One region of the Pantoea folii genome, then DNA from elsewhere that is predicted to be linked to it. Evidence: predicted binding sites of a transcription regulator. Region 1 holds the regulator's gene; each other region holds the start of a gene.
The links. The regulator LexA, encoded in region 1, represses DNA repair genes until DNA is damaged. The targets are predictions, from matches to a motif close to TNCTGTATGTACATACAGNA.
Positions count from the first base shown of each region.

Region 2: the regulator LexA is predicted to act here: its motif matches at 1,579-1,598, upstream of uvrB (excinuclease ABC subunit UvrB).
Region 3: the regulator LexA is predicted to act here: its motif matches at 1,669-1,688, upstream of umuD (translesion error-prone DNA polymerase V autoproteolytic subunit).
Region 4: the regulator LexA is predicted to act here: its motif matches at 1,604-1,623, upstream of metR (HTH-type transcriptional regulator MetR).

Region 1 covers NZ_JBWXON010000008.1:157,112-160,263, forward strand. The annotation lists gene dinF (MATE family efflux transporter DinF) at 1-1,318, opposite strand, end outside; gene lexA (transcriptional repressor LexA) at 1,445-2,059, opposite strand; gene AC1MDE_RS11745 (diacylglycerol kinase) at 2,165-2,533, opposite strand; gene plsB (glycerol-3-phosphate 1-O-acyltransferase PlsB) at 2,661-3,152, shown strand, end outside.
Region 2 covers NZ_JBWXON010000006.1:201,301-204,452, reverse strand. The annotation lists gene AC1MDE_RS09890 (ABC transporter ATP-binding protein) at 52-768, opposite strand; gene uvrB (excinuclease ABC subunit UvrB) at 1,678-3,152, shown strand, end outside.
Region 3 covers NZ_JBWXON010000010.1:8,944-12,095, reverse strand. The annotation lists gene umuC (translesion error-prone DNA polymerase V subunit UmuC) at 1-1,133, opposite strand, end outside; gene umuD (translesion error-prone DNA polymerase V autoproteolytic subunit) at 1,142-1,558, opposite strand; gene AC1MDE_RS12910 (helix-turn-helix transcriptional regulator) at 2,051-2,311, shown strand; gene AC1MDE_RS12905 (XRE family transcriptional regulator) at 2,648-2,905, opposite strand.
Region 4 covers NZ_JBWXON010000029.1:22,932-26,083, reverse strand. The annotation lists gene AC1MDE_RS24505 (YehS family protein) at 64-546, opposite strand; gene metR (HTH-type transcriptional regulator MetR) at 642-1,571, opposite strand; gene metE (5-methyltetrahydropteroyltriglutamate--homocysteine S-methyltransferase) at 1,787-3,152, shown strand, end outside.

The DNA of each region.
Region 1 (3,152 bases):
CAGTGAACCAGCTGTCGTGTCGCCAGTGGCGTCGCCACATCCACCAGAGCGTCAAGCCACGCAAGGCAAGAAACACCGTCACCGCCAGCCATAAGCCGTGATTACCGAGCCACGGGAGTGTCAGTAAGGCAAGCCCATAACCCACTGCCGCCATCATCATGCTGTTGCGCATTTCGCGCCCGCGCGTGGCGCCGATAAACATACCGTCCAGCAGATAACACCAGACACCGATCAGCGGCAGAATCACCTGCCAGCCAAGATAGCGATCGGCCATCTCTCGCAGTGGCTCAAGCGAGGTGAGCAACGCCACAATTTGGGGGCCGGTTATCGCATAGATGGCTGCGAACGCCAGGGCAACGATACCAGCCTGACGGCAGGCAGCATGCCAAATCAGTAATAAGCGACTGCGATCTCGCGCCCCCACCGCTTCACCGGAGCAGGCCTCCACGGCATAGGCAAAACCATCCAGCGCATAGGCCGTAAACGTCAGGAACATCAGCAGTACGGCATTCACCGCAACAACATCTGGCCCTAAACGCGCGCCCAGCAAGGTGAGTGACGCGAAACAGATTTGCACCATCAGCGAACGCAGCATGATGTCGCGGTTGAGCCGGAACAGGCGTGCCGCATCACCACGCCAGCTCTGTTTTAGCTGGTTGAAAGAAATGCCGCGCAACTTAAGCACACGTACCACCATCCATAACCCCACACCCAGCGTGACGTACTCTGCCACCGCCGTTGCCGCCGCCGCACCTGCAACGCCCCAGTGAAGCTTCAGCACAAACAGGAGATCGAGCAGGATATTCACCAGGTTACCGACAATGAGCAGCACCATCGGCGCTCGCGCATATTGCACGCCAAGCAACCAGCCCAAAATCACCAGATTGGCTAAGGTCGCCGGTGCGCTAAGCCAGCGAATGTTGATAAAAATTTGTGCCTGGTGCTGCACTTCCGGGCTGCCGCCCATTAATGAGGCTGCGATCAAACTAAAGGGCGCGCGCAGTAATAAAAACAGCACGCCCGCCACCAGGGCGATCAGCAGAGGTTGCGTCAACGCCCGCGCTAAGGCGGTTTTATCGTTCGCGCCAAACGCCTGCGCAGTCAAACCCGTGGTGCTCATGCGCAGGAACAACAGCAACATAAAGATGAAACTGGTCGCCGTTGCACCTACCGCCACGCCACCGAGGTAAATGGGGCTATCGAGATGGCCAATCACTGCCGTATCGACGACACCGAGCAGCGGAACGGTAATATTGGAGAGAATCATCGGCAGCGCCAGCCGCCACAATGCTTTATCTGAGGAGGAAAACAGCCGCATTCGCCCGTTCCATTGTTGCGCTGGTCAATAGGACCATTAACCGACAATCAGCCTGAGGAGGAAAATCAATGTATCAGACTGCGGTCAGCACAGCGACCAACCGCAGCGGGGGAATTCAATGAGAGATTAAAGCCATTCGCCGTTACGTACGATGCCCACAGCCAAACCTTCAACGGTCAGAGCCTGCTCACGGGTATCGACCACAATCGGCTGGAATTCGGTGTTTTCTGGCAGCAAATGCACAATGGCACCCTGCTTTTTCCAGCGTTTGACGGTCACTTCATCATCAATGCGCGCCACCACAACCTGACCATTACGGACTTCCTGGGTTTTATGCACTGCAAGCAAGTCGCCGTCCATAATCCCGATGTCTTTCATCGACATACCACTCACCCGCAGCAGAAAATCGGCGGTAGGTTTAAACAGATTGGCATCAACCTGATAGTGCGCTTCGATGTGCTCTTGCGCCAGCAGCGGCTCACCGGCGGCCACGCGACCGATCAGCGGCAACCCTTCGGAGACTTCTTCTTCCATTAGCAGGCGGATGCCGCGAGATGCACCGGATACAATCTCGATGACGCCTTTACGCGCCAGTGCTTTCAGGTGTTCTTCCGCAGCATTGGGCGAGCGAAAACCCAGTTGCGCAGCAATTTCCGCACGCGTTGGCGGCATGCCGGTCTGGTTAATGTGGTCGCGAATCAGATCATAGACCTGTTGCTGCCTGGTGGTTAACGCTTTCATCCCGCCCCCTGGTTGTTTATACAGTCGCTGTGAGTATATACAGGTATTGGCGAAATGAAAACCAAAACAGAGGGAAAAATCAGCGGTTTGAAGATTCTGGAATACCTATCGCAAATGCGACCAGAGCAGTGCGATCCAGACAAACAGAGCCAGTAAGATAGCCAGCAACACCGCCGCTGAGCCCATATCTTTTGCTCGTCCGGCTAAAGGATGACGCTCTTGCCCAATGCGGTCCACCACCGCTTCAATGGCGCTATTCAGGATTTCAACGATGATCACCAGCACCACGGAGCCAATCATCAGCACACGGGAAATCGCATCAACATCCAGCCAGCAAGCCACCACAATCGCCACCAGTGCAGCAATGGCTTCCTGACGAAATGCGGCTTCATGTTTCCAGGCGGCGCGCAAGCCCTGCCAGGAATAACCGGCTGCATTCACTATTCTTTGAATACCGGTGACGTTATTTGCCATGCTTTGGAACCCTTGATGTGATTTGGCGTCAATATGTGGGCTATCTGAGGTCGTGTAAGCCACAGATCTTCGTTGCACTTTCTGGTATGCTTGCCGCGCTTTGCTAACAAGAGGCTTTAAGTTGTCTATGTCAGGTTGGCGTAAACTTTATTACAAACTATTGAATTTACCACTCTCTTTTTTGGTAAAGAGTAAGGTCATTCCGACCGATCCTGTCTCAGAACACGGGATCGATCCGACTCGTCCAGTGATGTATGTTTTGCCTTATGATTCAAAGGCTGACCTGCTCACTCTTCGGGCACAGTGCCTGAAACATGATCTGCCCGATCCGCTGGCTCCGCTGGAGATCGACGGCACGCTACTGCCGCGTCACGTGTTTATTCATGATGGCCCACGCGTATTCCCCTATTTCGTTGCCAATCCTGAGTCGGTGAAGCTATTCCACGACTATCTCGATTTGCACCGCAGTAACCCTGATCTCGACGTACAGATGTTACCAGTTGCGGTGATGTTTGGTCGTGCGCCGGGACGCGAAATCCAGGGAGAAGATACGCCACATCTGCGCATCCTTAATGGTGTAGAGAAATTCTTCGCCATTTTGTGGCACGGACGTGACAGC
Region 2 (3,152 bases), on a different contig from region 1:
CAGAATGTGATGCAACATTTTGGCTGCAGTTCATCGATGGCGACCACATCATCATGTCGCTGTCAGCCACTTATTCACCGTCACATCATCCAGCAAAGCGACTTTACCCTGCGCCACATTGCGACCACGGTGAAGCAGCAGGAAATAGTCTGCCACGCGGCGGATGAAGGAGACATGCTGCTCCAGCAGTAAAATGGTCAGGCCGTAATCGCGATTAAGACGGCGGATCAGGTTGCCCATCTCCTCTTCCAGCCACGGCGACATTCCTTCGGTCGGCTCATCCAGAATCAGCAGTTTAGGTTGCAGCACCAATGCTCGCGCCAGTGCCAGCTGCTGCTGTTGATCCATCGGCAATTCGCCACTGCGCTGATGACGCAAGGAATAGAGTGCCGGGAACAGGTCAAACACCATTTCAGGAATGGCACGGCTGCGATCGTCCTGAGCGGCCATCAGCGCGATCATTAAATTATCTTCCACGCTCATCTGCGAAAAGATATGGCGACCTTGCGGCACATAGCCAATTCCCATGCGCGCACGCTGTTCGGCGGGCTGCAGCAACAAATTCTCGGGTGGCGAGCCATCTTCCTGCCAGATCATTGAGCCACTGTTAATGGGCAAGCGACCCATAATGCAGTTCACCAGCGTGGTTTTGCCCATGCCAGGACTGCCCAGCACACCCGTACAGGTGCCGGGCGGCAGATCGAGATCCACATCCCACAGGATATGGTTGTGACCGTAAAACTGATTCACCGAACGTAAACTCAGCATCTGACATACTCCTTCCAGATTATTTGCCTGAATGCTCCCGCTCTGTGTCGTCTGGCATACAGTCGTGCACGATTAAGGTGGACACTGCTGTTGATGGCCTGCAAGGCAAGCCGTATGGACTCGTCACTCCATCGTTAAACTACTGCAATTACCAGGCCAGGTTAATGGAACGGGATATTCTGAGTCAGAATCCAGCGAAAGCGGGCTTAAAAGGTGAGAAATACTTAATAATCCCACTGAGTAATAACCTGACTGCACTTTGACGGTGCTGAATGCTTAACGTTTCTGGTGCATCTGTTCATTGATAAGGCAATCACTGAAGAAATAAGTGGTCTTAAGGTACGGTTTTTTCGACAACAATGGTGCTTGACTTGCCAAAAGGATAGTTAAAGCGGTTTAAGGCAGGCGGAAAAAAAAACGAAAAAAAAAATATTTCGCACGCCAGGATAAGAGCGGGGAAAATTATACACAGCTGATGGGCTCGGGGCTGGATTCAGTTATCCACTATTCCTGTGGATAACCTTGTGCATTAGCGACTGAAAACCGCGTGGAAGCGAGGAAATACGCGGCCTGCATACATTATGCTGCGAAACTGGACTTCTGAGTCATTACCAATAAAATCAGAAGGTTAATTAAAAGCAAGCCTGAGATTTTTCTGCCTTGTCATCGGACTGCAATTTAATGACGCTCTCTTGACAAATGTTAAAAGCGTCACGGCTCTGGGGATAACCTTGCGCAACAAGCTTTTGCCTTTTGCCGCTTAAATTGCACTGAAGCGAGACAGCTGCTTTCCCCGTTATCGTGCAAGATATCTGTAAATATATCCAGTATTTTTTTCTGGCAAATTCGTCATAGCAGAGTAGAATTATCAGCCTGCTCGCTGACATCTTCTGCAGGAACCGCAAAACCATGAGTAAAGCCTTCAAACTCAACTCTGATTTCAAACCTTCAGGCGATCAGCCCGAGGCCATTCGTCGTCTTGAAGAGGGGCTGGAGGATGGGCTCGCGCATCAGACCCTGCTCGGGGTAACCGGATCGGGCAAAACCTTTACCATCGCCAACGTGATTGCCGACCTCAATCGGCCGACGATGGTGATGGCGCCCAATAAAACGCTGGCGGCGCAGTTATACGGTGAGATGAAAGAGTTCTTCCCGGATAACGCGGTGGAGTTTTTTGTCTCTTATTACGATTACTACCAGCCTGAAGCCTATGTGCCGAGTTCCGACACTTTTATTGAGAAGGATGCGGCGGTCAACGAACACATTGAACAGATGCGTCTCTCAGCCACCAAAGCGATGCTGGAGCGCCGTGATGTGATTGTGGTGGCCTCGGTCTCGGCGATTTACGGCCTGGGCGATCCCGATCTCTATCTGAAAATGATGCTGCACCTTACGCGCGGCATGATTATCGACCAGCGCAGCATTCTGCGCCGTCTGGCGGAGCTGCAATATACCCGCAACGATCAGGTGTTCCAGCGTGGCACCTTCCGCGTGCGTGGCGAAGTGATCGACATCTTCCCGGCTGAATCCGACGATATCGGCTTGCGTGTCGAACTGTTTGACGAAGAAGTTGAGCGTCTGTCGCTGTTCGATCCGTTGACCGGGCAGATTGAGTCCGTGATCCCGCGTTTCACTATCTATCCGAAAACGCACTACGTGACGCCACGCGAACGTATTCTGCAGGCGATGGAAGAGATCAAAGTCGAGCTGGTGGATCGTCGCAAGGTGCTGCTGGAGAACAATAAACTGCTGGAAGAGCAGCGCATCAGCCAGCGTACCCAGTTCGATCTCGAAATGATGAACGAACTCGGCTACTGCTCTGGCATTGAAAACTACTCGCGCTATCTCTCGGGTCGCGGTCCGGGCGAGCCACCGCCGACCTTATTTGACTACCTGCCCGCCGATGGATTGCTGGTGGTGGACGAATCGCACGTCACCATCCCCCAGATTGGCGGCATGTATCGCGGCGACCGCGCACGTAAAGAGACGCTGGTAGAATATGGCTTCCGCTTGCCTTCGGCGCTGGATAACCGTCCGATGCGTTTTGAAGAGTTTGAAGCGCTGGCACCGCAAACCATCTATGTTTCGGCCACGCCGGGTAACTATGAGCTGGAAAAATCCGGTGACGAAGTGATTGATCAGGTGGTACGTCCCACCGGGCTACTGGATCCGATTCTGGAAGTGCGTCCGGTCGCCACTCAGGTGGATGACTTACTATCAGAAATTCGCAAACGCGTGGCGATCAATGAACGTGTGCTGGTCACTACGCTGACCAAACGCATGGCGGAAGATCTTACCGAATATCTGGTGGAGCACGGCGAGAAGGTGCGCTATCTGCACTCCGATATCGATACGGTTGAACGTATGGAGATCATTCGTGATTT
Region 3 (3,152 bases), on a different contig from region 1:
AGGACCTTCATGAGCTTCGCGCTGTTTGGTCGGGGGCCGTTCTCATCGAACAGGTTCAGCTGACTGACGCCATTGGGTGTAAAGTCATCGAGCATAATGCCCGCTTTCATGTAGCGCCGGCCTTCCCGCCAGATGCGATCAAGCGAGCGCATTGCTACTGCGATTACATCCCGGGTGTCCTGCGTCGGGACGCTGAGGTTTTCACCGGCGCTGTTACCGTAAAAGACTTCACCGGGTGCGTGCGGTGAAGTTCGAATAAAAATACCCACTCGTCTACAAAACTGACGTTCACCCCGTAGCTTTTCGGATGCACGCGTCGCGTACTGACACAGAGCCTGTTGCATTGCTACTTTTGACGTAATGCGCTCGCCGAACGATCGTGAACACACAATCTGCTGTTTCGCGGGCGCAAACTCTTCGAGCGGAATGCAGGATTCGCCATTGAGTTCGCGTACGGTACGTTCCAGCACCACACTGAAGTTTTTGCGAATGAGGGCAGGGTGCGCGCGCGATAACTGCAGGGCATTTTCGATGCCCATAATGTTTAACTTTTTAGCGATACGCCGTCCAACGCCCCAGATCTCCTCAACCGGCTGGTTAAGCAGAAGCGTGGCGGTGCGTTTAGGGTTTCCTGGTGTCAGGGCCAGTACGCCCCTGAACTGTTTCCACTCTTTGCTGGCCCATTGTGCGCTTTTGGCCAGCGTTTTAGTGGGACCCATACCAACGCCGACTGTCAGTCCGGTCGTGGCCATCACGTGCGTTCGCAGGCGTCTACCGAAGTGCTCAAAGTCCTCGCACCCGTCAATGCCGGTCAAATCAAGGAACATCTCATCAATGGAATACTGCTCGACTTTAGGCGTCAGCTCTTCAAGCGCCGTCATGACCCTCTGCGACATGCTGTGGTATAGCGCATAATTACTGCTGAAGACGTGTACGCGTTCTGTAAAATCCTGCGTCTTTATCTGGAACCACGGCGCACCCATTTTAATGCCAAGCTTTTTGGCACCGGCGCTGCGTGCGATCACGCAGCCGTCGTTATTCGAAAGCACCACAACGGGTTTACCGCGCAGGTCCGGACGAAACAGCGCCTCACAGCTGGCGTAAAACGAGTTCACGTCTGCCAGGCCAAACATAGGCATCGTTACCTCCGGCGCGCACGCGTGCTGTTGAACCACCAGGTGACCACGCCGAGCAGCTGCAGCTCTTCCGGATAAATCACCGGGTAGGCCGGATTCATGGGCAGCAGCGCGAGCCGGGGCTGCAGCTGCAGGCGTTTAACCGTAAATTCACCTTCCACCTCAGCGATGACAATGTCACCGTGCGACGCCTCCTCGGCCCGGTCAACCACCATGACGTCGCCGTCATAAAGCCCAAGGCCCTCCATGCTGCTGCCGCTGGCGCGCACGAAGAACGTAGAGGCGCGCCTGCGGATGCAGAGCTCATTCAGGTCCAGCTCTTTTTCGACATAATCGGCGGCGGGTGAGGGGAATCCCGCCGCACACGGCTCGGCATAAAGTGGCACGCGTACCCGCGGTGTGAAAACGGGTAGCCAGAGCAGCGTCAGGCCAGGTGCGTATTCCGCGGGTTTCACGACTGCGGCCCTCTGCAGAGCGCTGCCGGAACAATTGAAATCAGCATGATATGACACATAAATCCTCCTCTTAAATATACTGTTTATATGTACAGTATTAATGAGGCTGAATTCTGTGACAAGTGAGACTTTGCAATGAACCGGTTCCCAGCCACTCAGTGCATTGAGAGATAATGAAATATTTTCGTTATCCTGACGGATGAAAAGCGCAGCGCCAGCTATAGTTATCTCGCAAGCTCGGTGTCAGGATGACGCCACACTGGTTCCAGATGGCCCGGATTTATTCCGGGCCTTTCTGTTTCTGCAGCCTGCTATCCCACTTTCGCCACACCTTAATCTCACCTCTGTCCCCCGGTGTGAGTTTTGCAGCGGATTTCTCACAATAAATGGTACAGATCTTGTGCAGCTGCCGATGTCCTCTTATGCTCGGGCTATCACCTTCACGGACTCCGAGGCTATATGGATGGCCGCACCTCGCCCGGCCGCTTTCTCGCTTACCTGCTCGCTGAACATGACATGACGGTAAAATCACTTTGCCTGAAATCCGGTCTGGCACAGCGGGATGTCTGGTCACTGCTGTGCGATCGTAAGCCGGTGACGCCGGCCATGGCAGAAAAGCTCGGGCGCGTGTTTTACTCGCCCGGATTCTGGAGCATCAGGCAGGCCATGTGGCAGCTGTGGCGGGAGGGTGTTCCGTTGCCCGGAGACCGCGATACCTGAACGCGGTGAGTGTGCTAAATTTTCCAGTGCCGGTACGGAATTTCTCACCCCGATTTCACCAGGGGGTTAATAAACTGTAACCGTACCGGCACCTCGCCCTGTTAAATCAGACGCTTCCCGGCAAATAAAAACGCGTCGGGCGCTATGCTTATCGCGTGTGTTATTCCTCGTGCCAACACCAGTGTGACGTATTGCAATAGCTGACATGCTCTCAGGATCCAACATCGCCGGCCTCAGACCGGAAGTGCTCACTCCTGTTGCTCCCGGGCCACTCGCCCGGGATTTTTTTATCCGCTGTTTCCTGTTCTTCATCCGCGGTCAGTTCACGCCGCCCGGTCAGACTTCCTTACTGACGCTTTCCGTCATCTCGCCGAGGAGCTGCAGCAGACGTTCTGCGCTCAGCTGCTGAGATCTGAGTGCAGGCATCATCCCGGTAAGTGAAAGCGTCACCGTTGCCGGGGCCACCGAACGTTTAATCTCTTCTGCATTTTCATAGCTTTTGTACGTACGCAGGCTCACGCCTAGCTCTGCCGCCGCGCGCTCCCGACTCCAGAGCATACTTCTGCGCCACAGCCTCAGATACCATCCTGTCATGTGATATCCTTTTAAATATCTGAAAAAAGTGCAATTACTGCACTTTTCCATTATGCCAAAATTATGGTGTTTCACTGTCCCGATGACCGTCAGGAAAACCTGATATTTACCGTCATGCGCGAAGTGTGCGTGAAAGCAGCGTGCCGGACATTCCCGCGATGCCGGCACTCAGGCAGACCGCTTTGAGCAGCAGGAGGGTCGACTCTTCTGAGCCCGAATAACAGTATGCTGCACTGCCCGAACTCAG
Region 4 (3,152 bases), on a different contig from region 1:
CCCTGACTGAGCACTAACACATAGCAATCAGCCCTTTCCCGACTGAGCACTAACACAAAGCCATCAGGGCTTTTTCGCGGGCGCCGCAGGACGATTCATCATCGTCAATCCCTTCAAAAAGTTACGCAGAATCTGGTCACCGCACTCGCGGTAGTTTTTATGATCCGGATTGCGGAAAATCGCACCGACTTCCGCCTGGGAAATCTTAAAGTTTGCCTTCTCCAGCACCACCGGAATATCCGTGGTCTTCAGCGCAAAGGCGATACGCAGCTTCTTGATGAAAATATTGTTATTCATACGACGTTCGACTGACGGCGCTGGTGCATCTTCACTCTTACCGCGACGGAAGAAAATCAAACCGTTGAGGAAATAGCCCATCAGCACGTCCGGCAGCTTACGGAATGCCGCGTCTTCATCCTTCTTCATCCACGCCTGCACATCCTCCAGCGGCACTTCACTGCCCGCTAAGGCAAAAATCTCCACCACTTTGCTATCGCTCAAATCAAGCATATAGCGCACGCTGCGCAGAACATCGTTACTCGTCATGGTGAAACTCTCTTGGTCGCGGATTGAGGCGGCGCATTATAGAGCAGGCCGGGCAGGGATAACAGCACGGGCGACACAGGTCGCCCGTGGGATGATCAAGAAATTGACTGCAATGAACCCGGGCGAGCGGCATCACGTACAAACGGCAGATGGTCACAGGCGTGCTGGCGGGCGAAGCGCACAAAGGCTTCTAACACCGGCTGACGCTGCTCACCATCGCGCACGGCGGCATATAAACGGCTCCACAAACCCTCACCCAATGTCTTGGTCACCACCAGACCCTGCTTTTCAAAACTCTCCACCACCCAATGCGGAAGGGCCGCAATACCCATCTGTGCTGACACCATCTGAATCAGCAACAGCGTATTATCCACACTCTTCAGCGCCGGGCTGATGCCTGCAGGCTGCAGGAAATGACGCCAGATATCGAGACGCTGACGCTGCACCGGATAGATCATCAGTACCTCATCGGCCAAATCTTCCGGCGAGATATGTTCCAGCTTCGCCAGCGGATGGTCCGGGGCCAGCACCAGACGTACCTCAAAATCAAACATCGGCGTATAGAACAAACCGCTGCGCGGCAGGATATCGGAGGTCAACACCACATCCAGTTCGCCCTGTTGCAGGGCGGGCTGGGGATCAAAAGTCACGCCCGATTTAAAATCGACCACCACTTGCGGCCAGCTCTGGCGGAAATTATTGAGGGCTGGCGTTAGCCACTGAATGCAGCTGTGGCACTCAATGGCGATGCGTAACGTGGTCTGATGCGGCTCGTGGCATGCCTGCAACGCCTGCTGAATCTGCGGCAAAATCTGCTCGGCCAACTGCAGCATGATTTCCCCCTGCGGCGTAAACCGCAACGGCTGGCTCTTGCGCACAAACAGGCGAAAGCCCAGCCGCTGTTCCAGATCGCTGAACTGATGCGATAACGCCGATTGTGTCTGATGAAGCTGAGCGGCGGCAGCGGCCAACGAGCCGGTATTTTGCAACGCCTGCAGCGTTCTCAGATGTTTGAGTTCGATCATGAGAGTCCTTCACATCGAGATTGAACAAATTGCGCTTGAGGAACATACAGTACCCGCAGATTATGGCGGTGTAAACATCTGGACGGCTAAACATCTCAAGCAAGCGCCACCGCCACATGACTTTCGTCCAGTTCAGGCGTTCAGCGGACGGCAATGTCACTCGCTGGATGAACGTAAACGGGCTCGACCCGTTAAGCATATCTGGAGATCACTAAATGACCATTCTGAACCATACGCTCGGTTTCCCTCGTGTCGGTCTGCGTCGTGAACTGAAAAAAGCACAGGAAAGCTACTGGGCAGGTAACAGCTCACAGGAAGCGCTGCTGGCCGTGGGGTGCGAGCTGCGCGCTCGCCACTGGCAACAGCAGAAAGACGCGGGGGTGGATCTGCTGCCCGTGGGCGATTTCGCCTGGTATGATCATGTGCTGACCACCAGCCTGATGCTGGGCAATGTGCCGGCGCGCCATCAGAACCAGGATGGATCGGTCGATCTCGATACGCTGTTCCGTCTGGGACGTGGCCGCGCCCCCAGCGGCAATCCTGCTGCCGCCGCTGAAATGACCAAATGGTTCAACACCAACTATCACTATATGGTGCCGGAATTCACTCAGGGCCAGCAGTTCTCACTAAGCTGGACACAGCTCCTTGAAGAAGTGGATGAAGCATTGGCGCTGGGTCACGCGATCAAACCGGTGCTGCTGGGACCGGTCACTTACCTGTGGTTGGGCAAAGTCAAAGGTGAGCCGTTTGACCGCCTGTCGTTGCTGAAAGCGATACTGCCGGTCTATCAGCAAGTGCTGGCTGAACTGCATCAGCGCGGTATTGAATGGGTGCAGATCGATGAACCCGCGCTGGTGCTGGAGCTGCCACAGGAATGGCGTGATGCGTTCAAGCCTGCCTACGATGCGCTACAAGGTCATGTAAAACTGCTACTGACGACCTACTTTGACAGCATCGGTCAAAATCTCGACGTGATTAAGACGCTACCGGTTCAAGGTTTACACGTTGACCTGGTGCATGGCAGAGATGACATCCAGCATATCCACCAACAGCTCCCCGCCGACTGGCTGCTCTCAGTCGGGGTGATCAACGGCCGCAATGTCTGGCGTGCCGAGCTCAGCTGCTGGTTCGATCGCCTGCAACCGCTGGTCGGGCAGCGTGAAAATCTGTGGATTGGTTCCTCCTGCTCGCTGCTGCACAGCCCGATCGATCTCAGTGTCGAAACCCGGCTCGATGCGGAAGTGAAAAGCTGGTTTGCCTTTGCTTTACAGAAGTGTGCTGAGCTGAGGTTGTTGAGCCAGGCGCTCAATAATAACGATGCGGCCTCGCTGACGGAGTGGAGCGCGCCGATTCGCGCCCGTTCTCATTCTTCGCGCGTGCACAATGCCGCAGTGGGCGCACGTCTGGCGAATATTCAGGCCAAAGACGTTGAGCGCGCCAGCCACTATGACGAACGCGCCAAAGCGCAGCGCCATCGCTTTAATCTGCCTGCCTGGCCGACCACCACGATTGGATCCTTCCCGCAAACCACCGAAATTCGCGGCCTGCGACTCGACTTCAAAAAAGGCAATATCGATGGAG